DNA from 2 places in the Streptomyces prunicolor genome. Region 1 is predicted to be linked to the other one. Evidence: riboswitches for the same ligand, from Rfam matches in the RefSeq annotation. Region 1 holds a riboswitch; the other holds the start of a gene.
The links. Region 1 has a riboswitch for cyclic di-AMP ahead of OG588_RS01345 (NlpC/P60 family protein). Riboswitches for the same ligand answer to the same signal wherever they lie in the genome.
Positions count from the first base shown of each region.

Region 2: it holds a riboswitch for cyclic di-AMP, as region 1 does, so the genes downstream of both, OG588_RS42935 (peptidoglycan DD-metalloendopeptidase family protein) here and OG588_RS01345 (NlpC/P60 family protein) in region 1, are expected to answer to the same signal.

Region 1 is NZ_CP108676.1:308,474-315,987, forward strand. Features, by position in the region: gene OG588_RS01330 (SCO5918 family protein) at 1-189, shown strand, start outside; gene OG588_RS01335 (glyceraldehyde-3-phosphate dehydrogenase) at 347-1,792, shown strand; gene OG588_RS01340 (DUF1996 domain-containing protein) at 1,893-3,941, opposite strand; cyclic di-AMP (ydaO/yuaA leader) riboswitch at 4,276-4,449, shown strand; gene OG588_RS01345 (NlpC/P60 family protein) at 4,458-6,104, shown strand; gene OG588_RS01350 (hypothetical protein) at 6,302-6,760, shown strand; gene OG588_RS01355 (endonuclease/exonuclease/phosphatase family protein) at 6,762-7,514, opposite strand, start outside.
Region 2 is NZ_CP108676.1:9,469,132-9,476,645, reverse strand. Features, by position in the region: gene OG588_RS42955 (MBL fold metallo-hydrolase) at 1-1,013, opposite strand, end outside; gene OG588_RS42950 (Glu/Leu/Phe/Val dehydrogenase dimerization domain-containing protein) at 1,263-2,441, shown strand; gene OG588_RS42945 (TetR/AcrR family transcriptional regulator) at 2,486-3,100, shown strand; gene OG588_RS42940 (SGNH/GDSL hydrolase family protein) at 3,221-4,006, opposite strand; gene OG588_RS42935 (peptidoglycan DD-metalloendopeptidase family protein) at 4,202-5,143, opposite strand; cyclic di-AMP (ydaO/yuaA leader) riboswitch at 5,148-5,310, opposite strand; gene OG588_RS42930 (alpha-galactosidase) at 5,613-7,514, opposite strand, start outside.

The sequences.
Region 1 (7,514 bases):
GGGCAGGTCATCACCCGGCAGGACCCCCGCGACTTCAACAGCGGCGAGGTCATCCGGGCCATGACCCGGCTCGGCTTCACCTGCCACGGACTGCCCGAGGCCGTGCCCGTGCACGTCCTGACTCCGCTGGAGAACGCGTCGGCCCTGCTGGGCAGCGGCGCGGCCCAGGACGTGTCGGAAACCGTGTAGAAGCGACACCAGTACAGCCGAAAGGGCCCTGCCGACGCACGTCGGCAGGGCCCTTTCGGCGTTCCGGGCCTGCCACGGGCCGGGCGGTACCCCTGCTGAACGAGCAGATGAACAGCGGGTTAGCATATGAGCGCCGCCTAGCTCGAAAGAGAATTCTGTGCCTGTCAACGAGGACTCGTTCACCAACTGGAAGACCCGCGAGGAGATCGCGGAGTCGATGATCCCGATGATCGGGAAGCTGCACCGCGAGCGGGACGTCACGGTCCTGCTGCACAGCCGCTCCCTGGTCAACAAGTCGGTGGTCAGCATCCTCAAGACCCACCGGTTCGCCCGCCAGATCGCCGGCGAGGAGCTCTCCGTCGTCGAGACCCTCCCCTACCTGCGGACGCTCACCACGCTCGACCTGGGCCCCTCGCAGATCGACATCGGCATGCTCGCCGCGACCCACCGCAGCGACGAACGCGGCCTGTCCGTCGAGGAGTTCACCGCCGAGGCCGTCGCCGGCGCCACCGGCGCCGACAAGATCGAGCGCCGCGAGGGCCGCGACGTCGTCCTCTACGGCTTCGGCCGCATCGGCCGCCTGGTCGCCCGTCTGCTCATCGAGAAGGCCGGCTCGGGCAACGGGCTGCGGCTGCGCGCCATCGTCGTACGACAGGGTGGCGAACAGGACATCGTGAAGCGCGCCTCGCTGCTGCGCCGCGACTCGATCCACGGCCAGTTCCAGGGCACGATCACCGTCGACGAGGCCAGCAACACGATCATCGCCAACGGCAACGAGATCAAGGTGATCTACGCGGGCGACCCGTCCGAGGTCGACTACACGGCGTACGGGATCAAGGACGCCATTCTCATCGACAACACGGGCAAGTGGCGTGACCGGGAAGGACTTTCGCAGCATCTGCGGCCCGGGATCGACAAGGTCGTGCTGACCGCGCCCGGCAAGGGCGACGTCCCGAACATCGTGCACGGCGTCAACCACGACACCATCAAGCCGGACGAGCAGATCCTGTCCTGCGCGTCCTGCACCACCAACGCGATCGTGCCGCCGCTGAAGGCGATGGCCGACGAGTACGGTGTGCTGCGCGGCCATGTGGAAACCGTCCACTCGTTCACCAACGACCAGAACCTGCTGGACAATTACCACAAGGCCGATCGTCGCGGCCGTTCGGCGCCGCTGAACATGGTGATCACCGAGACCGGTGCCGCCTCCGCCGTCGCCAAGGCGCTGCCCGACCTGAAGGCGCCGATCACCGGCAGCTCGATCCGGGTCCCGGTGCCGGACGTGTCGATCGCGATCCTCAGCCTGCGGCTCGGCCGCGAGACCACCCGCGCCGAGGTCCTGGACCACCTCCGCGATGTCTCGCTCACGTCTCCGCTCAAACGGCAGATCGACTTCACCACCGCCCCCGACGCGGTGTCGAGCGACTTCATGGGCTCGCGCCACGCCTCGATCATCGACGCGGGCGCCACCAAGGTCGACGGCGACAACGCGATCCTCTACCTCTGGTACGACAACGAGTTCGGCTACTCCTGCCAGGTCGTCCGGGTCGTCCAGCACGTCTCCGGGGTCGAGTACCCGACGTATCCCGCGCCGGCTGTCTGAGGTCTTCTGCCTCGCGCGTTGAACATGTGACGGCCCGGCCACCCCCAAGTCGGGGCGGCCGGGCCGTCGTTGTCACAGACGTGCACGGACGTGCTGTGTGTCAGCGTGTACTGCGCTTACCTCGGTAGAGCACCACGAATCCGGCGATGAGAAGCAGCGCGCCGGCCACGGCGGGCCACAGATTCGCGCCGGTCTCCGCCAGTCCGCCCTGTGCCTGCGGTTGGTTGGGGCCTACGGCTGCGTAGCTCTCCCCGCCCGAGGACGAGTCAGGCGGCGTCGCCGTGGGGCTGCCGACCTGGCCGCCGGAGCCGTTGTCCGAACTCCCCTGCGTCTCGGTCGACTTGGACCCCTCGGTCTTCGTGTCGGCCTTGGGGACCGAGACCGCGGTCGTCAGGTCACCGGGGTCGGTGGTCTGGGTGTCCGTGGGCTCGGGGGCGTTGGTCTCGGTGTCCGGGGCGCTCGTCGCGGGATCCGCGGTGGGCTGGTCGGCGTTGTCACCATTCCCGGCGTTGCCGCCGTTGCCGCCGTTCCCCTCATTGCCGCCGTTCCCGCTGGGCGCGTCGGACGCGGAGCCGGAGGGCGCCGCCGTAGCGGTGTCGGTGGCCGTCGGGGACGCCTCCGGGTCACCCGAGCCGCCGCCCGAACCCGAGCCGCCGCCCGAACCGCCGCCGGTACCGGGGTCGTCGTCCGTCCCGGCGCCGCACTTCTTGCCGTCGTTGATGCAGTTGACCATGTCCTTCATCAGGCCCTCGTCGAAGACGTTGATGAAGTCGCCGTGGTCCGTGACGGGCTTGTGCTGCTGCTCGGGGAAGGAGTCCACCGCGAACAGCGGGGTCGTCTTGCCACCGTCCTGGAGGCTCGGCGCGTTCACGTCGTAGACGATCCGCTGCACCAGCTGCGGAATGGCCTCGAAGCCCGCCGGGCAGGAGCCGTCGGCGGCCTCGAAGGCCACGTGGGTGCGGTGGTTGGCGCTGTCGATGTTGCGGCCGTCCCAGCAGCTCTGGAACTTGAAGGTGCGCACCACGTCGCTGCCCGCGGGGCACAGCGGGTACTTGTCCTTGAGCTGCCGGTCCTCGAACCCGGTGCAGCTCCAGGAGGCGTTGGCGTTGGCCGGGCCGTTCACGAAGGCCTTGGCGTCGCCGGTGATGATGCGCAGGAGGCGCGGCATCGCGACGACCTTGCTCTTCGGGTTGCCCACGAACGTCAGCGTGGCCGCCTTCGCGGTGACGATCTGACCGGAGTTGCCCTCGGTACCGCCGCCGGGCTTGTCGGCGTCCTGCTCCTGCTTGCCGTTCTGCAGGCGCAACACGGGCCAGTAGTAAGTGGACTTGTCGCCCGGGTTCTCACAACTCGTGTCGGCCTTCGCCAGGTCGTCGTCGCTCGCGAAGGCGTTGTTCGACTGGTTGCCGATGTAGTCGTGGAAGTGGTGGGCGCCGTTGGTGACTCCGGGCGCGACGATCACGTTGTCCGAGTTGAACAGGCCGTTCTCGTTGACACCGCACGCGGTGACGAACGTGCCGCGGGAGGCGTCGGCCTGGTCCTGCGGGGTGTTCACGTTGGGCTGTACGGAGGTGATGTCCGCGTAGTCCGAGGCGACGGGCCCGTTGCTGGACTGCTGGTTGCCCTGCTGGTCCTGGCCGTCGCCCTGCTGCTGGTCCTGGCCGGTCGGGTCGGCGCTACCGCTCTGGTCGTCGCCCCCGCTGCCGTTCTCGTCGCCGTTCGTGGGGGCGATCAGGGTGCAGCCCGCGAGGGCGTCGAGGCCTTCCGGGCGGTCCCCGACACGCGCGATGGCGTCGCCGATCCGTCCGATGGTCGCGGCGCGCTTCTCCTTCAACGGATTCATGATCGCGTTGTCGGCGAAGGAGGCGTCCTGGCGGATGGACTCCGTCGAGTCCTTCAGTTTCTGGTAGGCCTCGGTTATCTGCTGGTCCAGAAGCGCGAGTTGGGTGTCGACCTCGGTCTTCGCCTCGTCGGGGACCGTTGTCAACTGGGTGCCGATGTCCGGGCAGTCGATCGTGGCGCCGTCCGAGGCCGCATCCGGAGACCCTTGTTGGGCAGAATCACCGCCCCAACCACCTTCGGACGCCGACGCGTAGACGTTCGCCGCCACCAGTCCTCCGCCGCCCAGCATCAGGGCGACTGCTGCCATCGTCGCGCGTCGTGCGCCTGTGGGGCGTCTGCGCGTGTTGCGTGCCAAGGAAGTTGCTCCTACACGTATCGGTCGGCCCGGATCGTCCCGGCATGGAAATCCCCCGTTCCAATACGGAGCCGGACGCCGGTGTGTTCAACCGTCCCAAAAATTCATAGCGACCTCATATGGATCACCCGGCCCGGCGGACCCATGAGCCCGCGACACGTTTGGGAGAGGTAAAGGTCACAAAAACGTATCGGACATATCGCGCTTCAACCTTCACACGAGGCACACACGTTGGCTAAGTTGGCGCTCAGACCGTACGACCTACTCCGGCGATCAGCGCCGGGCCGCACGGTTTGCGCCGAATCCGGTCTGTCGCTCGCGACAGCCGGAACCGGGGACCCAACCGACTTGGGGTGAATCGGCCCAACTGCCCATCCGGGCAAGGGTCGTAGGGCAATCCTTCCGTGATCGGCCGCCCGAACCCGACAGCTAACTCGGTAGGCGCGATACGGAAGGAGCACGTCTGCCATGCCGGCAGAACGAAGTACGCGCACCGGAGGCAGTGGCCCCACCGTGGACGACCGACCCAGCCGTGACGAAGTGCAGCGGCGGATCAACTCCCTTTACGACAGGGCCGAGACGGCCACCGGAAACTACAACGCCACGCGCAAGATGTCCGGCGCTCCACGCCAGCGTGTCGAGCCCCGTCCCAGCGCGTCGCGTCCTTCCGACCCCGCTCAGGACGCCGTCACCCGGCAGTTGTTCGACCGCGCCCGCGCTCAACTGGGCCCGACCGTACCGGCGGCCCTACCGCCCCGCAGGACTCCCGCCCGTCCGGCCGCAGCCCGGCCCGAGCGGTCCGAACGGCGCCCCGAGCCCGAAGGCGGCGCCCGAGCACTTGAGGCGCAGTCCGGCCGCGCCGTGGCCGAACTGACCGCGGGGACCGGAGTGCCGGGGCCCGCCGCCCCTCAACTCGCGGCGCCTGTCGCCGAGTTGACAGCCGGACCCGTCGCCGCACTGCCGCCCGCCGCGCCGCAAGCCCCCCAGATGCCTCAGATCGCCGCGGTGCAGGCATCTCAGGCACCACAAATGCAGCAGATGGCCCAGATGCCCCAGGCGACCGTCCTCGACCTGCCGCCCGTGCCGTCCATCGAGGTGCCGCCCACGCCCGTCATGGAGGCACAGCAGTTCGCCGTCGCGACTGCCCCGGCACCGGCCTTCGACCCACTCACCGCGGATCTGAACCTGCTCCCGTACATCGCCGCTCCGCGCGCCGAACAGGCCCCGGCGAGTGCCACCTGGCCGCCCGCGCAGACCAACTGGCCCACAGCGGAGACGACTTGGTCGACCGGGGCGATGCCCATGGTCCCCGAACAGCAGACGTGGTCGACCGGGCAGCTGCCCGTCATGCCCGAGCAGCAGGCCTGGGGCACGGGGCAGCTGCCCATCGTGCCCGAACAACAAGCCTGGGCCACAGGCCAGATGCCGGTCGTGCCCCAGCAACAGGCCTGGGAAACAGGGCAGCTGCCCGTCCTCCCCGAGCAACAGGTCTGGGCCACAGGCCAGATGCCCATGGTGACCGAGCAGCGCACCTCGTACCTCACGCCTCAACCGGACTGGCGTCCGCCGCAGCAGGAGTGGCAGCCGACCCCACCCGCCGCCGAGGTCTCCTTCGCCGCGGCCCCGGTCGTCGCTCCCGAGTTCACCCTGCCCACGGCTCCGACGATGGCCCCGGAGATCATTCTTCCTCCGGCCCCGACCATCAGCCCGGCGCCCGCCGCGGCCGTACCCGCCGCACTGCAGGACCCCACCACGCTCAGCAAGACCAGCACCGCGCTCGCCTTCGCCCGCGCACAGATCGGCAGGCCGTGTCTGTGGGGCGCGGCGGGACCGGACGCGTACGACTGCTCCAGCCTCACCCAGGCCGCCTGGAAGGCCGCGGGCGTCCTCCTCCCGCGCACCGCCCAGGAACAGTCCGGCGCCGGCGCGCTCGTCCCGCTCGCGGACATCCGCGCGGGCGACCTGATCTTCTTCTACGACAGCATCGACCACGTCGGCCTCTACACCGGCAACGGCCTGATGATCCACGCGCCGAGCCCGGGTACGCCGATACGCGAGGAGTCGATCTTCTACGCCGGTGCCGCCGCCATCCGGGGCGCCGTACGGCCCGCCTGATCCGATCGGGGCCGGGCATTTCCCGGCCCTGACCGCACACCCCGCGACACTCCCGGCCAACCGCGTCATGGACCCGTACGAGTGGTGCATCCTGGGACACGGTCGTAGCGTCGACAGAGACACGACGACCGTGCCCCGGCAGGCGGGCCCACCGCTGGTGCGGGGTGACGAGGACGAACAGGCGGCCGGGAGCGGACATGTACAAACACACCATGGTCGGAATCGTCACGCTCTGTGCCGCGGCCCTGCTCGGTCCGGCCGTCGCCACCTCGTCGGCGGCCCCGACCACGGTCCCGGTGACCGCCCACCGCCAGCTCCAGGACCCCGTGCTGGTCGACTGCCTCTGGCACCCCGAGGTGCGCCCCACCGACTTCATGCTCGCCTGCGGCGACGGCAACAGCCGCCTCACGTCGCTGCGTTGGACGGACTGGAACGCCAACTCCGCGACGGCCACGGGCGTGAACGTGGTGAACGACTGCAAGCCCTATTGCGCGGTGGGCAAGTTCCACTCGTTCCCGGTCACCGTCCGGCTCGACACCCCGCAGACCTGGAAGCGGCACCCGCAGGTGCGGCAGTACACCGAAATCACCCTGACGTACCCGGGCGCGAGGCCGGACAAGTTCCAGCACACCGTGACCTACCCCCTGTGGAACTGACTCAGAGCGCCAGCTCCACCACGAGCGGCCGGTGATCCGAGATCGCCGTCCTGGGCGCGTGCGCTGTCCCTACGGCGTCCACGCCGAGCCCCGTCGTCATGATGTGGTCGAGCTGGACGAGCGGCCGGTGTGACGGAAAGGTCGCCCGCCGCGCCGAACTCCGCCAGCCACGCGGCGCGGTCGCGTTCAGGGTGAGCCGGGGAAGCGCGCCGAAGAGGTTGAAGTCGCCCATCAGTAGCCGGGGTTGGGGAAGATCGGCGATCCAGCGGCGCACGGTGCGCAGTTGCCCGATGTTCCACCCCGGCACGAACGAGAGATGGACGGCCACGACGGTGAACGGGCCGTGCGGTCCTTCCACCACGGCGGCCAGGGCGGCCCGGGGCTGATCCCGGGCCAGCACCGGAGCGGCCCGCCCGGCCACCCGCAACGGCATACCGAAGGGTGCCGCCGGGAGCCGTAGGGCACGCCACTCGTGGACCGGGAGTCGGGACAGCAACGCCAGTCCGTGCGACGGGACTTGGGGCTGCCGGGCCTCGGGGCCGTAGACGCGCATGCCGGGTTCGTCCGGGTCGAGGACCCAGCCCCGGCCCGGCACGGAACGGCAGTGCAGCGCCGTCGCGTACCGCCAGTCCCGCGCGCCCATCGCATCAGCGGCGACCGCCGCCTGATCGACACCGCCCGACCGTTCCTGGAGCCGGTCGACCTCCTGGAGCGCCACCACATCGGCGTCCAGGGACGCGACGGCTTCGGCGAG
Region 2 (7,514 bases), 9.2 Mb from region 1:
GCTTCTCCCTCGTCCGCGGTCCACTCGCCGGGCTCGGCCCACGGGTGCAGCGCCAGATTGAAGGTGCCCCAGTGGATGGGCAGCAGCACCCCGTGCGGCTGCCCGCCCTGGAGGTCGAGGTGGGCGCGCATGCCCTCCTCGGGTGTCATGTGGATGTCGGGCCAGAACTCGCTGTACGCACCGATCTGGATCATCGTGGCGTCGAACGGGCCGTGCGCGGCACCGATGTCCTTGAAGCCCTCGAAGTAGCCGGTGTCGCCGCTGTGGTAGATCCGGTGCTCGTCACCGGCGACCACCCAGGAGGCCCAGAGGGTGTGCTGGGTGTTGCGCAGGCCACGGCCGCAGAAGTGGCGGGCCGGGGTGGCGGTCAGGGTGAGGCCGCCGACCTTGGTCTCCTCGTGCCAGTCCAGCTCGCGCAGCCGGTCGGCGGACACGCCCCAGTGCTCCAGGTGGGCGCCGACGCCCAGCGGCACGGCGAACAGGGTGTCCGTGTCGGCCAGCGCCTTGATCGTGGGCATGTCCAGGTGGTCGTAGTGGTCGTGCGAGATGACCACGACGTCGACCGGGCCGAGCGCGGCCAGCGGCAGGGGCACCGGGTGCAGCCGCTTGGGTCCGGCGAACGGGAACGGGGAGCATCGCTCGCCCCAGACCGGGTCGAAGAGGACCCGGTGGCCGTCGATCTCCGCCAGCACGCTGGAGTGCCCCATCCAGGTCAGCCGCAGCCCGGTGGCGGCGGGCCTGGCCAGGTCGGCGAGGGTGGTGGCATGCACGGGCAGCACGCCGTCGGGGGCGCGGAGGGCGCGCTGCTCCTTGTCGAGGTAGGACTTGCCCATCCCGCGCATCGCGCCACCGGACGGGCGGAGGTTCGTATTGCCCCCGGGGTTCTGGAAGACCCCGTCCTTGAAGTGGGGTGATCTGCGGATGCGCGCCAGGCGCTCGCCGCTCGGGTCCGCGCCGAAGGCCGCGGGCCGCAGCTCGCGGAGCCCGGAGCTCAGGGTACGGATTCCGGTCACGATTCCTCCAGGTGGAGTCGGTCAGGCTTTCCATTATGGTCGACCCCTCTGACAACGCCGGTGGATCGGCATCCCGGAGCCCGCATTCCAAGGAAAGACCAAAGTTCCGCCCCTGAGGTTGACACCACGGGGTGGAGGTCCACACCACGGGGCGGGACTCGATCTTCCGTTGACAGGACGCGACACCGCTTCCGATACTGACTCGCCGTTCAGTACCCGGCCTTCCGGCCGACGCCGCGAGGAGTCCCCATGACCGCCCCCTTGATGTCGCTCACCTGGACCGACCACGTCACCGGCCGCCGGGGCTTCCTCGTCGTCGACCGGCTGGTGCGCGGGGTGTCCAGCGGCGGACTGCGGATGCGGCCGGGCTGCACGCTCGACGAGGTGGCGGGGCTGGCCCGGGGCATGACCATGAAAGAGGCCCTGCACTACGACCCGGAGGGCCGCTACCTCCCCCTCGGCGGCGCCAAGGGCGGCATCGACTGCGATCCCCGCGACCCGGTGTCGTACGGCCTCCTCGTGCGCTACCTGCGCGCCATGCGGCCGTACATCGAGAGCTTCTGGACGACGGGTGAGGACCTCGGGCTCAGCCAGGACCTGGTCGACAGGGCCGCCGTGGAAGCCGGGCTCGTGTCGACGATCCAGGCCGTGTATCCGTTGCTCAACGACGAGACGGAGGCGCGGCGGCGGCTCGCGGACGCCTTCGCGGTCGAGGTGGACGGCATCGGTCTCGACGAGCTGGTCGGCGGCTGCGGGGTCGCCGAGTCGGTGCTCGCGGCGCTGGACCGGGCGGGCGTGCCGTACGCGGGGACGCGGGTCGCCGTGCAGGGGCTGGGAACCATGGGCGGGGCCACGGCACGGTTCCTCACGCGCGCGGGGTTGACGATCGTCGCCGTCGCCGACGTCAAGGGCACGATCGCGAACCCGGCCGGCCTCGACGTGGACGCGCTGCTCGCGGCCCGGGACGGGTACGGCACCGTGAACCGTTCCGCGCTGCGTGCCGGCGATCGCGAACTCCCCGGCGAGGACTGGCTGTCCGTAGCGGCGGAGGTGCTGGTTCCGGCGGCGGTGTCGTACGCGATCGACACCACGAACCAGCAGGGGATCACCGCCCGCTGGATCGTCGAGGCGGCCAACATGCCCGTACTACCTGAGGCTGAGGAGCTGCTCTCCGCGCGTGGGGTCACCGTGCTGCCGGACGTGGTCGTGAACTCCGGGACGAACGCCTGGTGGTGGTGGACCCTGTTCGGCGACATCGGCGCGGACGCGGACGAGGCGTTCGCCCACACCCGGCGTTCGATGCGTGCCCTGATCGACCGGATGCTGGCCCGCGCGGACGCAGACGGCACCACACCGCGCGCCGCCGCGCACGCCATCGTCGCGGAGCGGCTCCCGGTCATCGCGGAACGGTTCGGCTGGTACCGGTGACCTACGGGACAACGCCCCTATGGGCAACGGCTTAGGGTGACCGCGTGGCGAGAGTGCGGTTGGGCGTGGCGGAGCGGCGGGCGGAGTTGCTGCGGGCCGCCGTCGAACAGATCGAGGCGCGAGGGGTCGCGGCGGTCAGGATCGCCGACGTGGCCTCGGCGCTCGGGGTGAGCAACGCGCTGGTGCTCTATCACTTCTCGACCAAGGAGAAACTGGTCGCCGCCGCGTTCACGTTCGCCGCCGAGGACGACCTCGCCCATCTGCGCAAGCTGCTCGGCCGCCGTACGACCGCGCTGCGCCGACTGCGGGCCGCGCTGCGCTGGTACGCGCCGACCGGGCAGGCCAAGGGCTGGCGGCTGTGGATCGAGGGCTGGGCGGCGGCACTGCGCGAACCCGCCCTCCTGGACGTCACCCGCGATCTCGACCGCCAGTGGAAGCAGGCCCTCTCCGAGGTCATCGCCGAGGGAGTGACCGTGGGCGAGTTCCACTGCCCGGACCCGGCCACCACCGCCCTGCGCCTGACAGCCCTCCTCGACGGGCTCGCCGTACAGATGACCGCCTACGGGGGCACGGTGTCGCGGACGCGGGCCCTGGAGTGGGTCGACGAGGCGCTGGCACGGGAACTGGGCCTGGAGCGGGCGGCGTTGGCCGCTCCCTGAGCCGTCCCTTCAAAAGCCGCCTCTTCGAGGAGACGCCTTCCGAAAAATGCCGCCTCTCCGAGGGGGCAGCTCCGCACCTGTCACCCCGTTACCGCGTCGCCCTATCGGCGCGTCGCCCCGTCAGGCCACCCGCTCGATCCGCATCTTGATGTCGTCCGGAGACAGCGCGCCCTTCGCCTCCACGTGGTCCCCCGAGGACTCGCCCCGCAGTCGGCGCCCGATCCACGGCACCAGGTACTCGCGCGCCCAGTGCACATCGTCGCGCCGGACGTCGAGCGTGCCGCGCGGCGGCAGCGGGGGCCAGGGCTGGTCCGGGTCGGCCGGGACCTCGACGCCGAGGACCTGGCCGGCGCGGAGTGCCACGCGCGTGTGCCCCTCGGGAGAGAGGTGGAGCCGGTCGCCGTCCCAGGCCCGCCGGTCCTGGACCGTCTTGAGGGACCACAGGTCGAGCACCGGACAGCCGTAGCGGTCGGCGATGGCCCGCACATGTCCGTTGTAGGTGGCGATCTTGCCGCGCAGATGCTTGAGCACGGGCACGCCGCGGGTGTCGAAGCCGGTCGTCACCATGACGGTGCCGACGGCGGCGGTGAGGTCGGCGACCGCGCGTTCGAAGCGCTCGGCGACCTCGTCGGGGTCGGTGCCCGGACGGATGATGTCGTTGCCGCCCGCGGCCAGGGTGACCAGGTCGGGCCCGATCTCCTTGGCCCGGGTGAGCTGGTCGGCCACGATCTGGTCGAGCAGCTTCCCGCGCACCGCGAGATTGGCGTACTCGAAGTCGCCCTCGGGCCGCCGGTCCGCGAGCAGTACCGCGAACCGGTCGGCCCAGCCGACCATCGCCCCGTCGGGCCCAGGATCGCCGACGCCCTCGGTGAAGCTGTCCCCCACCGCCACGTACGACCCGATCACTGATCTGTTGTCACTCTTCGAATCGTTAGCCACGGCAACCATAATTCACCCTGAGCTGTGACCTACGCGATCGTATTTAGGGGTTGACGGGCGGTGATATAAGCCACTTGTAAAGGGTTGTCCAAAGTCGGAATAACCCTCTGATCAGGGGCGTTGACCCCGGAACTGCCCGGCGCCAGGCTCCGGGCTCCGGTGTCAGCCGACGGTGACGCCGTGCGAGCGCAGGTAGGCGACCGGGTCCACGTCCGAGCCGTAGTACGGCGTGGTCCGGATCTCGAAGTGCAGGTGCGGGCCGGTCACGTTGCCGGTCGCGCCGGAGAGGCCGATCTGCTGGCCCTCGGTCACCGTCTGGCCGGCCGAGACCGACAGCTGCGACATGTGGGCGTACTGCGAGTACTCGCCGTCCGCGTGCCGGATGACGACCTCGTTGCCGTAGGCGCCGTCGTAGGCCGCCGAGACGACCGTGCCCGCGGCGACCGCCTTGACGGTGGTACCGGTCGGGACGACGAAGTCGACGCCGGTGTGATAGCCGCTGGACCACATGCTGCCCGCGACGTGATAGCCGGTGCCGATGGTGCCGCCGGTCACAGGGAGCGTGTAACCGGTGGAGGTACTGGTGCTGTTGTCGCTCTGCGCGGCCGAGCTGCTCTTCGACGAAGAAGAAGAAGAAGAAGAAGCAGAGGACGACGAGGACGAAGAAGACGAAGTACCGGACGACTTGGACGAAGTGCCGGTGTCCGTCCCGCCCGTCGAGGCCTTCTTGCCGAGGGAGAGCTTCAGGCCCGGGTGGATCAGCGACGGGTCCCCACCGATGACCTCGCGGTTGTCCTGGTAGATCTTCTTCCAACCGCCGGTGACATCCTGCTCCTCGGCGATCTTCGCGAGCCAGTCGCCCGCCTTCACCGAATACGTCTTGACGCCCGCGGTTTTCGCGGTCGCCGCCTTCTCCGTCGCCGCCTTCTCAACCGCCGGAACGGACTGAACTGCCTTTTCCGGAGCGGAAGTCGAAGGGGCGGCATGAGCGCCTGCAGCCCCCACGAGCGGAAGGGCGAGCGCGGCACCGCCGGTTCCGGCTACGGCTATCGAGCGGGTGAGGCGCTGGGCCTTCGGGCGGCGGTGCTTACCCTTCGCGGGCATGACGAATTCCTCTCCGGCGCCTGCGAGGTGAGCTGTCGGGTGCGAGCTGGAGATGCCCGGCCGCGCGCTGGTCGCGACTTAACCCCAAGCCCGTTCCGGAGACCGGAACAGGCGTCTTACCTGTGGGTCCCCCGCTCCTGCCGCGTACGGGTGGGTGAGTACGGAGTCCGGTCGGCGGCAGGATTGGGCGTCCGTCCGGATTGGTGGCGAACGTAAGCGAGGAAGACGCAAAGGGACAAGCAGGAGGTTCCACGGATTTGCGTTTCTTGTGATTGCCTGTGGGAATTCACAGTCACCCTCCGTGAATTCCCCGGGCCTCGACTCCTCAATTCCCCTGCAAAAGCACGTCAATTACGTGAACATGACCAACGACCCACGGTCACGAATATGACGCTGCTCACGTACACGCCCCTCAGGTCCCCTTATTCCAGAGCGAGTTGGAACGAAGGCTGCAATTAGGACAGAGCGCTCAGATGCGACGCAGCCGGAGAACCGTCGCATCAAGGTCACCGCGCAGCCCGGTGCGCAACCCGTGGTGCAACAGCACGGCCCCCCGGTGTACTTCACCCGTTTCGAGGCATTCGTACGAAGCTGTCGGGTCGAGCCCGCGCAGCCGCAGCGCCGGCAGCGGCTCACCGTAGTGCTGCGCCTGGAGCAGGGCGAGGACGACGGTCTCGTCGCCGCGCACGTACTGCACGGCACTGAGTCCGCCGCTCGGCGGGCGCAGCCGGTGGAGGTCGCCGTGCTGCACGAGAGGCCTGATCTCCTTGTAGAGGTCCACCCAACGGCGGGCCTCGGCGAGCTCCTCCTCGGTCCACTCCGAGAGGTCGCCGCCCACCCCGAGCACCCCGGCCATGGCGCTCACGAACCGGAAACGCAGGCTGCTGACCCGGTCGTTGAGCTGAGTGTTCGGGCTGTCGGTGACCCAGGCGGCCATCACGCGCGCGGGGTGGATCTGGCTGAAGCCGTGCTGGATGGCGAGCCGGTCGAGCGGGTCGGTGTTGTCCGAGGTCCACACCTGGTCCGTACGGCTCATGATGCCGAGGTCGATCCGGCCGCCACCACCGGAGCAGGACTCGAAGGCGACGCCCGGGTGGGCCGCCCGCAACCGGTCGAACAGGGCGTACAGGGCGCGCACATGGTCGACCCAGAGGCGCTGCGGATAGGCGTCACCGGGCCAGCCGGCATCCGTGAAGCAGCGGTTGAAGTCCCACTTCACGTAGTCGATGGGGGCGCTCGTGAGGAGCGTGTCGAGCCGCTCCCAGAGGTATTCCTGGACATCCTCGCGAGCCAGGTTCAGCACGAGCTGATTGCGGAACTCCGTCCGCTTTCGTCCGGGTTGGAACTGCACCCAGTCGGGATGCGCGCGGTACAGATCGCTGTCCGGATTGACCATTTCGGGCTCGACCCAGATACCGAACTGCATGCCGAGCGCGTGCACGTAGTCGGCGAGCGGCTTGAGGCCGCCGGGGAAGCGGTCCGGGTTCGGGGTCCAGTCGCCCAGTCCGGCGCGGTCGCTGGTGCGCTTCCCGAACCAGCCGTCGTCGACCACGAACAGCTCGACCCCGGCCGCCGCCGCGCGCCGCGCGAGCACGCCCTGCTGCTCCTCGGAGATGTCGAACTGCGTGGCCTCCCAGGAGTTGTAGAGCACCGGCCGGTCCTGGTCCGCGTCCGGGATGACATACGTCCGCTGGTAGTCGTGCCAGGTGCGGCTGGCGCCGCCGAAGCCGGCGTCGCTCCACAGTCCGGCGAAGACGGGGGTCGTGAAGGACTCCCCCGGCGCCAGGAGGAGCAGCCCGGAGTCGTCGTACCCGGCGCCGCCGCCGATCTGCACGCGCGCGTCCGGGAGTTGGGCCACGGCGATCCGCCAGGACCCCGACCAGCCGAGGGCGCAGCCGTAGACCTCGCCGCGCTCCTCGGTGGCGTCGAGGTCGAGCGCGACCCAGGGCAGATGCTGGTGCCCGGTGTGTCCGCGCCGGCTGCCGATGACCTTCTCACCGTAGGTGAGGTCGGAACGCACCAGCCGCGACTCGGCGGCCCACCGCCCGTGCAACTGCGACAGCCGCCACCCCTCCCGCTCGGGCAACGTCCACACGGCGGAGTCGGCGCGCAGCAGCTCCAGCGCCTCGTCCCCCTCGTTGTCGAGGGTCGTCCAGCGCTCTACGACGTCGCCGCGCGTCCGGTAGTGCAACGTGATCGCGAGGCCGGTGTCCCGGAACCGGAGCCGCAGTTCGTCGCCCTCGGTGTCGTACCGCTCGAAGGTCCACTCCGTGCCGCGACGCTCGGGCGTGCGCACGGACAGGGCTGGGCGTGCGAAGCGGGGGCCGCCCTCGACGGGGTACTCCTCGCGTCCGTCGAGCGGGGACTCGAA